Regions from separate parts of the Acidovorax sp. WCS2018Noco2-16 genome, predicted to be linked through region 3. Evidence: predicted binding sites of a transcription regulator. Region 3 holds the regulator's gene; each other region holds the start of a gene.
What was found. Region 3 encodes sigma-54, which starts transcription at its own class of promoters, with help from an activator protein. Its sites were predicted from a motif close to TGGCANGNAANCTGCTTT; they were not measured.
Positions count from the first base shown of each region.

Region 1 (4,162 bases), on a different contig from region 3:
AAGGCACGATATGGCGGATTTTCACAACCTTTCAGCGGAACCGATCTGGTGTTCGCGCGCAACTCTTCTTTTGATCATTCGTGATGCGGCAGCCTGTGTGGAGCGGCGTTGCGCATGAGGCCTTTTCCCGCCGCCCGTTTGAGCTACGAGTTCTGTGCACTGTCAGATCGCGGGCGGGTACGCAGCAACAACGAAGACGCTGTGTCCGTGCTGGAAGACGCCCAGATTGTGGTGTTGGCCGACGGCATGGGTGGCTACAACGCGGGCGAGGTAGCCAGCAGCATGGCCACCGAATTCATCGGCACTGAAATGGCTCGCTGGCTGAGCGAAGTCGGCCCGGCCGCATCGGCCTCTGACGTGCGCCGGGCGCTAGAGATATGTGTCACCAACGCTAACTACGCCATTTTGAGCGCTGCACTCGCGCACTCTGAATATGCCGGAATGGGCACCACCCTGGTCGTAGGCGTGTTTCAGCAAGAGCGGCTCATTCTGGGCCACATCGGCGATTCGCGATGCTACCGCCTGCGCGATGGCGCATTGCAGCAAATCACCCGTGACCATTCCTGGCTGCAAGAGCAGATCGATGCTGGCTTGCTGTCGCCTGAAGAGGCCGCCGCATCGGGCTATCGGAACCTGGTCACCCGTGCTTTGGGCGTAGATGCTGCGGTACAGGTCGAGATCAACGAGTTTCCGGTGCAAGCCGGTGATCTGTTCATTCTGTGTTCAGACGGCCTGACCGACATGGTGGAAGACGATGCCCTGGCCGAGATGGCGTGCATGCCCCTTGCTTTACCCGACAAGGCTTCGCGGCTGGTCGAACTGGCGAACAACCTGGGTGGGCGAGACAACATCAGCGTGCTGCTGGTTCACAGCCATGCCGCTGCGGGCGGTTTGACCAGACGGCGGGGCCTGATGTCCCGCCTGCTGGGCGCTGCTGGTGCAGATTGAAAGAAGCGCCGGCAATGACCATGAATAACGACGACAACAACGACAGACCAATGAGGAGTAGTGGCCCATGCCCAAAATGATCGTCTCTATCGACGGCGTGGTGATCAAGGAGGTCCCGCTCACTAAGGACCGCACCACGATTGGCCGCCGCCCCTACAACGACGTGGTGATCGACAACCTGGCTATCAGTGGTGAACATGCGGTGCTGCACATGCCTGTGCCGGGTGGCGTGGTTGAGATCGAAGATCTCCAAAGCACCAACGGCACCTATATCAACGCCACGCCGGTCAAGCGCCAACCCTTGCGCAACGGGGACACGGTTGAGCTGGGCAAATACAAAATTCGCTTCGTGCACGAGGCAGAGCCTGCTGATAATTTTGAGCGGACGATGGTGTTCAAGCCGGGCATGGCTCCGCCGCGTCCGGCGGTGTCTCGTCCCGCGCCACTGTCCGGGTCAATGCCGCTGACGGCCACGCCACAAACCGCGTCGATACGCGTGCTGACGGGTCCGGCTGCCGGCCGTGAGGTGGTGCTGACGAAGGTGGTGACCACCATTGGTAAGCCTGGGGCGGCCGTTGCCTCCATCAATAAGCGGCACAACGAATTTGTGCTGGTACATGTGGAGGGGGAAGGTACGGCCCGAGTGAATGGAGTTGCTACCAGTTCACAAGCCACTGCTTTAAAAACAGGAGACCGAATCGAATTGGCTGGAACTGAAATGGAGTTCGTATTAACTTGATCTGCGTGACGGATCGTCTGACATGACAGAGTAGGGCTACAAATTTGTCACCAGACGCCCTCCGGACCCGTTGGTGTAACTTTTTGGTGACAATTGCCGACTTGAGTACCCTCGAGAAGACGTCAGCACGCTGGCATGCAACCTGCTGTAACCATGCCGAACCTGAAGAATCCTTCGGCAGGTTTCTTTTGAAATTGACTCTTTGGAGAATCTTATGAAACGCAATCTGCAAAAGGGTTTTACCCTGATCGAATTGATGATCGTAGTGGCGATTATCGGTATTTTGGCTGCTGTCGCCTTGCCAGCTTATCAAGACTACACAGTACGTGCTAAGGTATCTGAAGCGGTCATTGCGGCCAGCTCTCCAAAAAGTGCTTTGTCTGAAGCATTCCAGACAGATTCAATTAACGGCTTGACTGCTGCCGCTATCGCTATCAACTCGGCCTCTGCAAATACTAAGAGCTCTAAATATGTTTCGGGCTACACCATTGCTGAATCTACACCTTGGGCAATCACGGTGACTATCGCTGCAACTTCCGGTAATGGCATGCCAACTGGATTGAACGGAAACACCCTGGTGTTTTCTCCAAACGTGAATAGCGCAGCTCCTACGGCGTCCGCTCAAGGCGCTATCGACTGGGCCTGCGGCTCACAAACTAACAAATCGGCGGAAAATCGTAATTTGGGTAGCAGAACAGCCGGAACTTTGCCTGCAAAGTACGCGCCTTCTGAATGCCGTTAATACTGTGAGATCTAAAAGCGAGGCCTAGGCCTCGCTTTTTTTTACCTCAAATCTATGAAAATAAAAAATCTCAGCATTGTCCCGTATATTTTATTGCTGACGTTTGTCGTATGTATATACGGCCAATCCATTTTTTTTGGTTACGTTTGGGATGACAATACGCTCTTTGTTGAAAATACGCTCTTAAGAGAAGGCATATTTTCATGGCAGGCAGTTGCACGTCCTATATTGCCGGACTCTTCGTATTTTCGGCCACTGGTGCTATTTACGTGGCTTCTCGAGATGCGTTGGTTTGGCTTGAATCCAATATACTCACACGCAATAAATACTTTAATTCATGCGTGCAGTGTTTGCCTAATTTTTCATCTGACCATTCAGGTTTTCAATGGTGCTGCATATGTTAAAAGTCGTGGAATAATCGCGGCTTTTTTATATGCTGCGCATCCTTGCTTGGTGGAAAGTGTGGCATGGGTTTCCGGTCGGTTCGATCTAATGGCTACCATGTTAACTTTGTCAGCATGCGTAGTTGTCATGGCTTCAAAAGACCAAGTCACCAAAATCATCTCTGTACGCGTATTGGCAGTATTCATATTAACAATGCTTGCCATGGCATCGAAGGAAACAGGCATACTTTTTCCAGGGCTATGTCTATTGCTTGTTATGGCTAGTAATTCAACGAAGCCGGCGTTTTTCAAAGGAATTAAAAATTCAATTAATAAAACAAGCCCTTTTTTGGCGGCTTACCTCTGTGCGGCTGTAGTTTATTTCATAACAAGAAAAATAGCATTGGGATTCGCTTCTTACTCAGAATTTGGTGGACCAAATCTGCTGGAAATTTTCAATGATTCCATCAAGTGGGCTCGCACTCTTTCGTTTTATACTTTTTTGAGCGTTTTCCCCTTTGGATCAATTACGCCACGGCATGACTGGTCTTTAGAAATCAATTCTTGGCGACAAAATAGTTTTGTCGTAGTTACATCGATTCTAGTTTTTTTAGGTGTAATTTGGCAGGCATTTAAAGGTCAGTCGTGGGCCAAGCTGCTGTTGGGCTTTTATCTTGGATTACTTCCTGTTATGGGATTTGTTCCCATTATGAATGGGGAAACGATTGGTTCAGAAAGATTTTTGTCACTTCCTTTGGCGCCATTTAGTATTGCGGTGGCGACGTTGTTGATGGAGGGATGGGGGAAATTTAGTTCGCGGATGCGTTCTTCAGAAAAATTTTTGTGTGGAGCGTTGGCCGTTATTTGTCTCTCCGTTATGTCATTTGTGACTTACACGATAGCGTCGATGTGGGAAAGTAGCCTAAGGCTGTGGAGCTGGCAATACTCCATAAATCCAGACAACAACATTATCAGAACAAATTATCTGTATTCTTTGTCAAAGGAAAGTAATCCAGTCGCCAAACAGAAGTTTACCGCCGAAATTGAAGCTATACGTAGTAGATATGGGGGTCAATTACCGTTGGATGTACAAACCGTTTACGCTATATATCTGTTGCTGGAGCACGATCCCGAAGCATTGAAATATTATGAAGGGCTTGAGAAACATGCTGGGCAGATTTGGAAAAAGATTCATGGAGACGACCTTCGCTCAACATTTGCCTATACACATGTTGGTACATTAATGAATTATTCGCAGGCACTAATAATATTCAATGGAGACTTGGTCCAAGCGAGAAAAAAACTTGACGAGGCACAGTCCATCGCCCCGAAAGGTTCTGAATTTAATAT
Region 1 covers NZ_JAVTJJ010000005.1:56,620-60,781, forward strand. Annotated here, with positions in the region: gene RQI28_RS12550 (Stp1/IreP family PP2C-type Ser/Thr phosphatase) at 115-948, shown strand; gene RQI28_RS12555 (FHA domain-containing protein) at 1,016-1,687, shown strand; gene RQI28_RS12560 (pilin) at 1,902-2,429, shown strand; gene RQI28_RS12565 (hypothetical protein) at 2,484-4,162, shown strand, end outside.
Region 1: RQI28_RS12560 (pilin) is a predicted target of sigma-54. The motif match lies at 1,819-1,836, and genes of this name have one in related genera.

Region 2 (4,162 bases), on a different contig from region 3:
CGCGCTGCGCGCGCCCGCAGTGTTGTGGTGAAAGCCCGCCTGCGGCAGGCTTTTCTGCCCGCTCTGTGTAGCGAGACATCCAGAACAGATGGTCAGCAGTGCGACTCAGCATCTCAAACTCCTCCCAGCGATTGCGTCATGCCGCCCATGGTCTGGGTCTGGGTCATGCCGCCGATGGTCTGCGCGGGCGCAGGAAACGGCACGGGGGGGGCGGCGCTGTCTTCGCCCAACACCCAGGTGTCCTTGGTGCCGCCGCCTTGAGAAGAGTTGACGACCAGGGAGCCTTCCTTCAGCGCAACGCGCGTCAGGCCGCCGGCAGCCATCTGTACCTTCTGGCCCGACAGCACGAAGGGCCGCAGGTCGATGTGGCGCGGCGCAATGCCGGATTCGACATACGTCGGGCAGCTGGACAGCGACAGCGTCGGCTGCGCGATGTAGCCGGCCGGGTTGGCGACCAGCGCGGCGCGGAATTCCTCGATCTCGGCCTTGGTGGCAGCAGGCCCGATGAGCATGCCGTAGCCCCCTGCGCCATGTACTTCCTTCACCACCAGTTCGTGCAGATGGTCGAGCACGTACTTCAGGTCGTCGGGCTTGCGGCACATCCAGGTCGGCACATTGGCCAGGATGGGTTCTTCGCCCAGATAGAAGCGGATCATCTCCGGCACGTACGGGTACACCGACTTGTCGTCGGCAATGCCGGTGCCCACTGCGTTGCAGATGGCCACATTGCCTGCGCGATACGCGTTCATCAGCCCGGCGCAGCCCAGCGTGGAGCTGGACCGGAACACCTGCGGATCGAGGAAGTCGTCGTCCACGCGGCGGTAGATCACGTCGACCCGCTGCAGGCCGCGCGTGGTGCGCATGTAGACGAAGTTGTCCTTGACCACCAGGTCTTGCCCTTCGACCAGTTCCACGCCCATTTGCTGGGCCAGGAAGGCGTGTTCGAAATAGGCGCTGTTGTACATGCCGGGCGTCAGCACCGCCACCGTGGGCTCGGCCGCGCCGGCGGGGGCGCTGGCGCGCAGCGTGTCGAGCAGCAGGTCGGGGTAATGCGCCACAGGCGCCACCTTGTGCAGCGAGAACAGCTCAGGAAAAAGCCGCATCATCATCTTGCGGTTTTCCAGCATGTACGACACGCCGGAAGGCACGCGCAGGTTGTCTTCCAGCACGTAGTACACGCCGTCGCCGTTGGCGTCTGCCGCACGCACGATGTCGATGCCGGCGATGTGCGCGTACAAATCGCGCGGCACATTGACGTCCACCATTTCAGGCCGGAACTGGGCGTTGCCGAGGATGAGATCGGAGGGCACGATGCCGGCGCGGATGATGTCCTGGCCGTGGTAGACGTCGTGGATGAAGCGGTTGAGCGCAGTCACGCGCTGCACCAGCCCCTGCTGCATGCGCGACCACTCGTGCGACGGAATGATGCGCGGAATCAGGTCGAACGGAATCAACCGTTCGGTACCAGCGCCTCCCTCGTCCTTGGCGCCATACACCGCAAAGGTGATGCCGACGCGGCGGAAGATCATCTCCGCCTCAGCGCGGCGCGCCTGCATCGCTTCTTCTGCCTGTTTGCCCAGCCATTGGCCGTAGCGTGTGTAGTGTTCTCGCACGTCGCTGCCTTGAAACGGCAGCGAGGCGTACATCTCGTCGAACTTCTGCATAAAAGCGGTGCCTCCTGCAGCCAGCATAGCAAGTTGTGCGCCCGCATTCCGCCAGACGGATGACAGAAGTTTGTCCATGGCGCTGTAGGAGGCCCGGCCGCCGGCCGCCGGCTGGCGGCGAACGATCATCGAACGCGGTGCGACTGCATTGCCCGATCAGCCATCCTCCGCATCCGGCTGAACGCCATCCATCGCGTGGTGCCAGTAACGGCGCATCTGCACCCGTTCGCAACGGACCTGCGCCGGCGTGACCGACGACCAGCCGATGGCGCCGCAGCGGTCGGTGCGTACCAGATCGATGCCACGCTCGGTATAGCGGGCCGCCACGTCGGGCGCCGGGTGGCCGAAACGGTTGCGGTAGCCGGCCTGCACCAGCGCGGTGCGCGGCGCCACGGCCTGCAGGAACGCAGCGGTCGACGAGGTGCGGCTGCCGTGGTGCGGCACCAGCAGCACATCCGCACGCAGGCGCGGCGCTTCGCTGGCGACAAGCGCGGCTTCTTGCGCGCGCTCGATGTCGCCGGCCAGCAGCACCGAGGCACCCGGGCCTGTGGCCGACACCGCAGCGGCCTCGATGCGCAGCACGCAGCTGTGCGTATTGGGCTTTCCCACGCTCAGGTCGTCGCCTGCCGGCGGAAACAGCAACTCGAAGCGCACACCATCCCATTCCCAACGGTCGCCAGCACGGCATGGCGCCACGGCGCGCACGTGCTGCAGCGGGTGGCTCGCTTCGATGGAGCCCAGCACGTCGGCCTGCGGCTGCTGGCCCAGCACGGCCGCCGCGCCACCGGTATGGTCGATGTCGCGGTGGCTCAGCACCAGGCGGTCCAGCCGCTCGCCCGTGGCGCGCAGCAGCGGCACCAGCACACGCTCGCCCGCGTCGCTGTCCTGGTGATAGCGCGGGCCGGCGTCGTACAGCAGCGCATGACCGGCAGTGCGCAGGATGACCGCCTGGCCCTGGCCCACGTCGGCGGCCAGCAATTCGAACTGGCCCGGCGCCGGGCGCGGCGGCTGCCACCACAGCGCGGGCAACAGCAACGGCAGGCCCAGCAGCCGCACGGCCCAAGGCAGCCGCAACGCCAGCAACGTGCCCCCGGCGACGGCTGCCGCGCCCGCCCAGAGCGGCGCAATCGCCATCGACAGCTGCGCCCAAGGCCACGCTGCCAGCCACTGCAGCCCCGCCGACATCGGCCGCACGGCCCATGCGGCAGCGTCCCACAGCGGCGCCCACAGCACACCGCCCAGCGCCAGCGGCGTGACCACCAGCGTGGTCCACGGAATGGCCACCAGATTGGCCAGCAGCCCGACGACGGACACCTGCCCGAACAGCAGCAGGCTGAGCGGCGTGAGCGCCAGCGTCACCACCCACTGCTCGCGCAACATCGAGCCAAATCGGCCTGCAGCGCTTGACCCATAAGCGCTTCTAGCTCCTGAATTGCTAGCAAACAGCACCGCCACCGCCACGAAGCTCAGCCAGAACCCCGCCTGCAGCAGCGCCCAGGGGTCCAGCAGCAACACCGCCGCGCAGGCCAGTAGCCACACTTGCGGCCACGGCCAGCGCCGGCCCGACAGCCGCAAGAGCGCCACCACCGCCAGCATGCACACCGTGCGCTGCGCCGGCACACCCCAGCCGCTGAAAAGCGCATAGCCCGCCGCCAGCAGCACGCCGCACACCAGCGCCGCGACAGGCGCCGGCACGGCCAGGCACAGCCGGCGCGAGCGCCGCCAGCCCGCGTCCACGAGGCGTGAGGCCAACCACGCAAATAAGGTGATGTGCAGGCCCGAAATGCTCATCAGATGCGCCACACCGGTCGCGCGAAAGATGTCCCAGTCGGCGCGGTCGATGGCGCGCTGGTCGCCGGTGACCAGCGCGGCCACCACGCCGGCAGCGCGCTGGCCGGCGGTGTCTGTTGAAGCGCCGGCACCGTGGGTGAGCTGCTGAAGGATGGCGTCGCGCACCTGCTGGCGCGCTTGCTCGACGGGGTGGCGCGCCGTGGCGGCCAGCAACCGGGGCGGTGCGTCGCGCGGGCCGGCGCGCACGTAGCCGGTGGCCTGCACTCCCTGCTCCCACAGGTACAGCTCGTAGTCGAAGCCGTGCGGGTTGCGCGCGCCGTGCGGTGCTTTCAGGCGCACCGTCATGTCCCAGCGCTCACCCGCGCGCACGCTGGGCGGAGGCGGCTTTTGCAGCTCCACGATCGCGCCCAGCGTGGAGCCCGCCCCCGCGTCGCGCATGAAGGGGCCGGAGTACCACGACACGTCGATCAACCCCGGCAGCCGCACCGGTGCGCCATCCAGTTGCGCCGATTCCACCTCCAGCCGCATGCGCAGTGCCCCATCCAGCGGCTGCGGCATGGCCGCCACCACCGCCGTGATGCGCACGTCGCGCCCTTCCAGAGTGGGATTGAGCGCGTGCGACAGGAACACGCCGGCACGCAGGCCGCACACGCTGAAAAGCAGCCCGGCGCTAGCACACAGCGCCACGGCGGATCGTAGCCATGGGC
Region 2 covers NZ_JAVTJJ010000004.1:168,384-172,545, forward strand. Annotated here, with positions in the region: gene RQI28_RS19735 (alpha-E domain-containing protein) at 1-112, opposite strand, end outside; gene RQI28_RS11785 (circularly permuted type 2 ATP-grasp protein) at 114-1,664, opposite strand; gene RQI28_RS11790 (DNA internalization-related competence protein ComEC/Rec2) at 1,821-4,162, opposite strand, start outside.
Region 2: RQI28_RS11785 (circularly permuted type 2 ATP-grasp protein) is a predicted target of sigma-54. The motif match lies at 1,690-1,707, and genes of this name have one in related genera.

Region 3 (4,162 bases):
GCTGTCAGCGCTTGACACATAAGCGCTAGGGGGCTATTTGACTGTTATTCTCGGCGTTGCGTCCCCCGCGCTGTTCTCCCCTGCGCCTTACCGCCTCGTCTGGGCGCGTGCATGATGCGGGTTGGCCTTCGCGCCTTTCTTGCCGTCTGCCAGCGCCGCTAAGGCCCGCTGGTGGCCGGTACAATGTCTGCAAGATTCGTGCCCTATGAGAAACAGACTCCTCCCGCTGCTCCTGCTCTCTGCGCTGGCTTGTGCCTCGTGGGGCGCCCGTGCCGAAAAGGCCGACCGTAACAAGCCCATGAACATCGAGGCCGACGCACTGCGCCACGATGAACTTCAGCAGACCAGCGTCTTCACCGGCCGTGTCGTGCTGACCAAGGGCACCATGGTGCTGCGCGGCGCGCGGCTCGACGTGCGCCAAGACCCCGACGGCTTTCAGCACGGCGTGGTGACGGCCGAGCCCGGCAAGCGCGCCTTCTTCCGCCAAAAGCGCGACACCCTGCCCGGTGCGCCCGACGAATTCGTCGAAGGCGAAGGCGAGATCATCGAATACGACGGCCGTGCCGAGACCGTGAAGCTCACCCGCCGCGCAGAGCTGCGCCGCTACCGCGAAGCCACGCCGACCGACGAGATGTCCGGCGCCGTGATCTTCTACAACAGCGTGAGCGACGTGCTCACCGTGGACGGCCAGCGCACGGCACCCAATGGCACGCCGTCCGGCACACCCGGCGGCCGCGTGCGCGCGGTGCTGGCTCCCAAGGAGCCCGCCGCTGGCGCCGCCCGGCCCGCCGCACCCGCTGCCACGCCGGCGCCCACCCTGCGGCCCAGCACCGACCTGAGCAACGGCGGCGCGAGCAAGTGAGCGAGTCCCTCTCCCCCACCGCCTCCGCCGCTGCTACTCCCGATGCGGCCCTCGTGCCCGGCGGCAGCCGCCTGGAGGCCATGCACCTGCAAAAGTCCTACGGCAGCCGCAAGGTCGTCAAGGACGTGTCGCTCACCGTGCAAAAGGGCGAAGTCGTCGGACTGCTGGGCCCCAACGGCGCCGGCAAGACCACGTCGTTCTACATGATCGTCGGGCTGGTGCGCAGCGACGGCGGCGACATCCGCATCGACGGCCAGTCGGTCGCCAACATGCCCATTCACCGCCGCTCGCGGCTGGGCCTGTCGTATCTGCCGCAGGAGGCGTCCATCTTCCGCAAGCTGAACGTGGAAGAGAACGTGCGCGCCGTGCTGGAGCTGCAAACCGGCGAAGACGGCAAGCCGCTGCCGCGCGCCGAAGTCGAAGAGCGCCTGACCGCGCTGCTGCAGGAACTGCGCGTGGAGCACCTGCGCGCATCGCCCGCGCTGGCGCTCTCCGGTGGCGAGCGCCGCCGGGTGGAAATCGCCCGCGCCCTGGCCACGCAGCCGCGCTTCATCCTGCTCGATGAACCCTTCGCCGGCATCGACCCCATCGCCGTCATCGAGATCCAGCGGATCATCGGCTTCCTCAAAGAGCGCGGCATCGGCGTGCTCATCACCGACCACAACGTGCGCGAGACGCTGGGCATCTGCGACCACGCCTTCATCATCAGCGACGGCAACGTGCTGGCGCAGGGCACGCCTTCCGACATCGTGGACAACGCCGAGGTGCGCCGCGTGTACCTGGGCGAGCACTTTCGGATGTGATGAAGCCCGGCCTTTCACTGCGCGTCTCGCAACACCTCGCGCTCACGCCCCAACTGCAGCAATCGATCCGGCTGCTGCAGCTGTCCACGCTGGAGCTGTCGCAGGAAGTCGAGCAGATGCTCGACGAGAACCCGTTTCTCGACCGCACGCTCGAAGACGCGCCGCGCGAGGAATTCGGCCTTCAGCAGGCCGACACCCCCGTGGCGGACGATGACCGCCAGTCCGACGATGCTCTCTATAACGTAGCACCCAGCGCAGCATCCACCAGCGCTGAAGGCCCAAACGACGCTGAAACGCCGGCCAGCACCGAGGCCACCGCCGCCGAAGCGCCCGACTGGGAAGGCGACGGCACCGTGGACTTTTCGCCTGACGACAGCGAGTGGGGCGGCGACGCGCCCGCCCGCAATCGGTCGGGCGACAGCGATGGCGATGCCGACGCGACCGAGCTGGCGCGCAGCAACCTGTCGCTCACCGACTTTCTGCACCGGCAGGCGCTTTCGCTGCGGCTGTCGGAGGTGGACACCGCCGCGCTGCGCTTTCTCATCGAATCGCTGAATGACGACGGCTACCTGGAAGACTCGCTCGAATCGCTGGCCGTGAGCCTGGCCGGCCCGGAAGACACCGAGCAGATCGAAGAACTGGTGCACCGTTTCACCGTGGCCATGCGCCTGTTGCAAAGCCTGGAGCCCACGGGCGTGGGCGCGCGGGGCCTGGCCGAATGCCTGACGCTGCAGCTGCGTGCGCTGGCCGCCGACAAAGAGGGCGATGCCGAGGTACTGCAGACCGCGCTGCGCATCTGCAAGCAGCCGCTGGAGATGCTGGCCAAGCGCGACGTGCGGCGGCTGACCCAGAGCTGCGGTGGCGGCAACGAGGAGCGCACCCGCCTGGCGATGGCGCTCATCGCGCGGCTCGAGCCCCGCCCCGGCCGGCGCTTTGCCGACGTGGAGCGCAACATCATCGTGCCCGACGTCATCGTCAAGAAGACCGGGCGCGGCTCGCAGCAGAACTTCAACGTGCAGCTCAACCCCGACGTGATGCCGCGCCTGCGCGTGCACGACGTCTATGCCGGCGCGCTGCGTGGCAACCGGGGCGGCGAAGGCCACCAGGCGCTGCAGCAGCGGCTGCAGGAAGCACGCTGGTTCATCAAGAACATCCAGCAGCGCTTCGACACCATCCTGCGCGTGTCGCGCGCCATCGTGGACCGGCAGCGCAACTTCTTCGTGCACGGAGAGCTCGCCATGCGCCCGCTGGTGCTGCGCGACATCGCCGACGAGTTGGGCCTGCACGAATCCACCATCAGCCGCGTGACGACGGCGAAATACATGTCCACGCCGCAAGGCACCTACGAGCTGAAGTATTTCTTCGGCTCTGGGCTGGGCACCGAGACGGGCGGCAACGCGTCCAGCACGGCGGTGCGCGCGCTCATCAAGCAGTTCGTGTCGGCCGAGAACCTGGCCAAGCCCCTGTCGGACAGCCAGATCGCCGCCATGCTGAAAGAGCAGGGCATCGAATGCGCGCGCCGTACGGTGGCCAAGTACCGCGAGGCGCTCAAGATCGCGCCGGCCAATCTGCGCAAGGCGCTTTGACGCGGCCGCTGCGGGTCGTCAGCCCAGCAGCTGCGGGTTCATGCGCCAGAGCGTGAAGTTCAGCGCCCCGGCGAACGTGATCCACGCCAGGTAAGGCACCAGCAGCGCGCCCGCCAGCGGCCGCAGCCGCCAGAACGCCACCAGCGTGGCGGCCACGGTGATCCACAGGGCGGCGATGTCCGCCAGCGCCCAGGCACCCAGGTGCCACTGAAAGAACAGCCAGCTCCACAGCGCGTTCAGCACCAGCTGCACGCAAAACAGCACCAGCGCCCGCTGCCGCAGCGCGCCGGCCGGCTGGCGCCAGACCAGCCATGCGGCCACGCCCATCATCGCGAAGAGCGCCGTCCACACCGGGCCGAACACCGAAGGCGGCGGCGCCCAGCCGGGCTGCGCCAACTGGCCGTAGAACTGCGGCGCCTGTACCGACGCGACGCTGCCGATAGCGGCGGTGAGAAACGCCAGTGCCAGCCAGCCGGCCAGGGCCAGCCAGGTGCGCGCAGGGGAGCGGTGCAGCGGCCCGCCAGGTGCCGCAGAGGTGTAGTGCGATGTCATCGCCCGATCATCGCCGACGCATGGCCACCCCCCGGAGGCCAGGCGCGGCCGCATTTGTCAGACGGCGCGCCGTGTCGGTCGTACACGGCTTGCCTGAATGAGGCGATGCTATTATTTTAATAGCTATTAACGCTTACGGAATAAGCGCTAGAGGCCAAAAAGACCTCAAACTTCAACAGGGCGCCAAGCTCAAAGGCCGGGCAATGCACGCTGCCCGCCAGGTGAGCCCAAGGCATGCGTCGTAGCACCCAGGCCCGCTGCGTGCCCCGCTGCTTCCAGCTTGAAGCCCGCCACCACGTCGGCCAGCTGCGCCGCCTGCTGCTGCAGCGATTGCGCGGCGGCGGTGGCTTCTTCGACCA
Region 3 covers NZ_JAVTJJ010000002.1:818,981-823,142, reverse strand. Annotated here, with positions in the region: gene lptA (lipopolysaccharide transport periplasmic protein LptA) at 206-862, shown strand; gene lptB (LPS export ABC transporter ATP-binding protein) at 943-1,665, shown strand; gene RQI28_RS09160 (RNA polymerase factor sigma-54) at 1,665-3,251, shown strand; gene RQI28_RS09155 (TspO/MBR family protein) at 3,270-3,803, opposite strand; gene RQI28_RS09150 (methyl-accepting chemotaxis protein) at 3,993-4,162, opposite strand, start outside.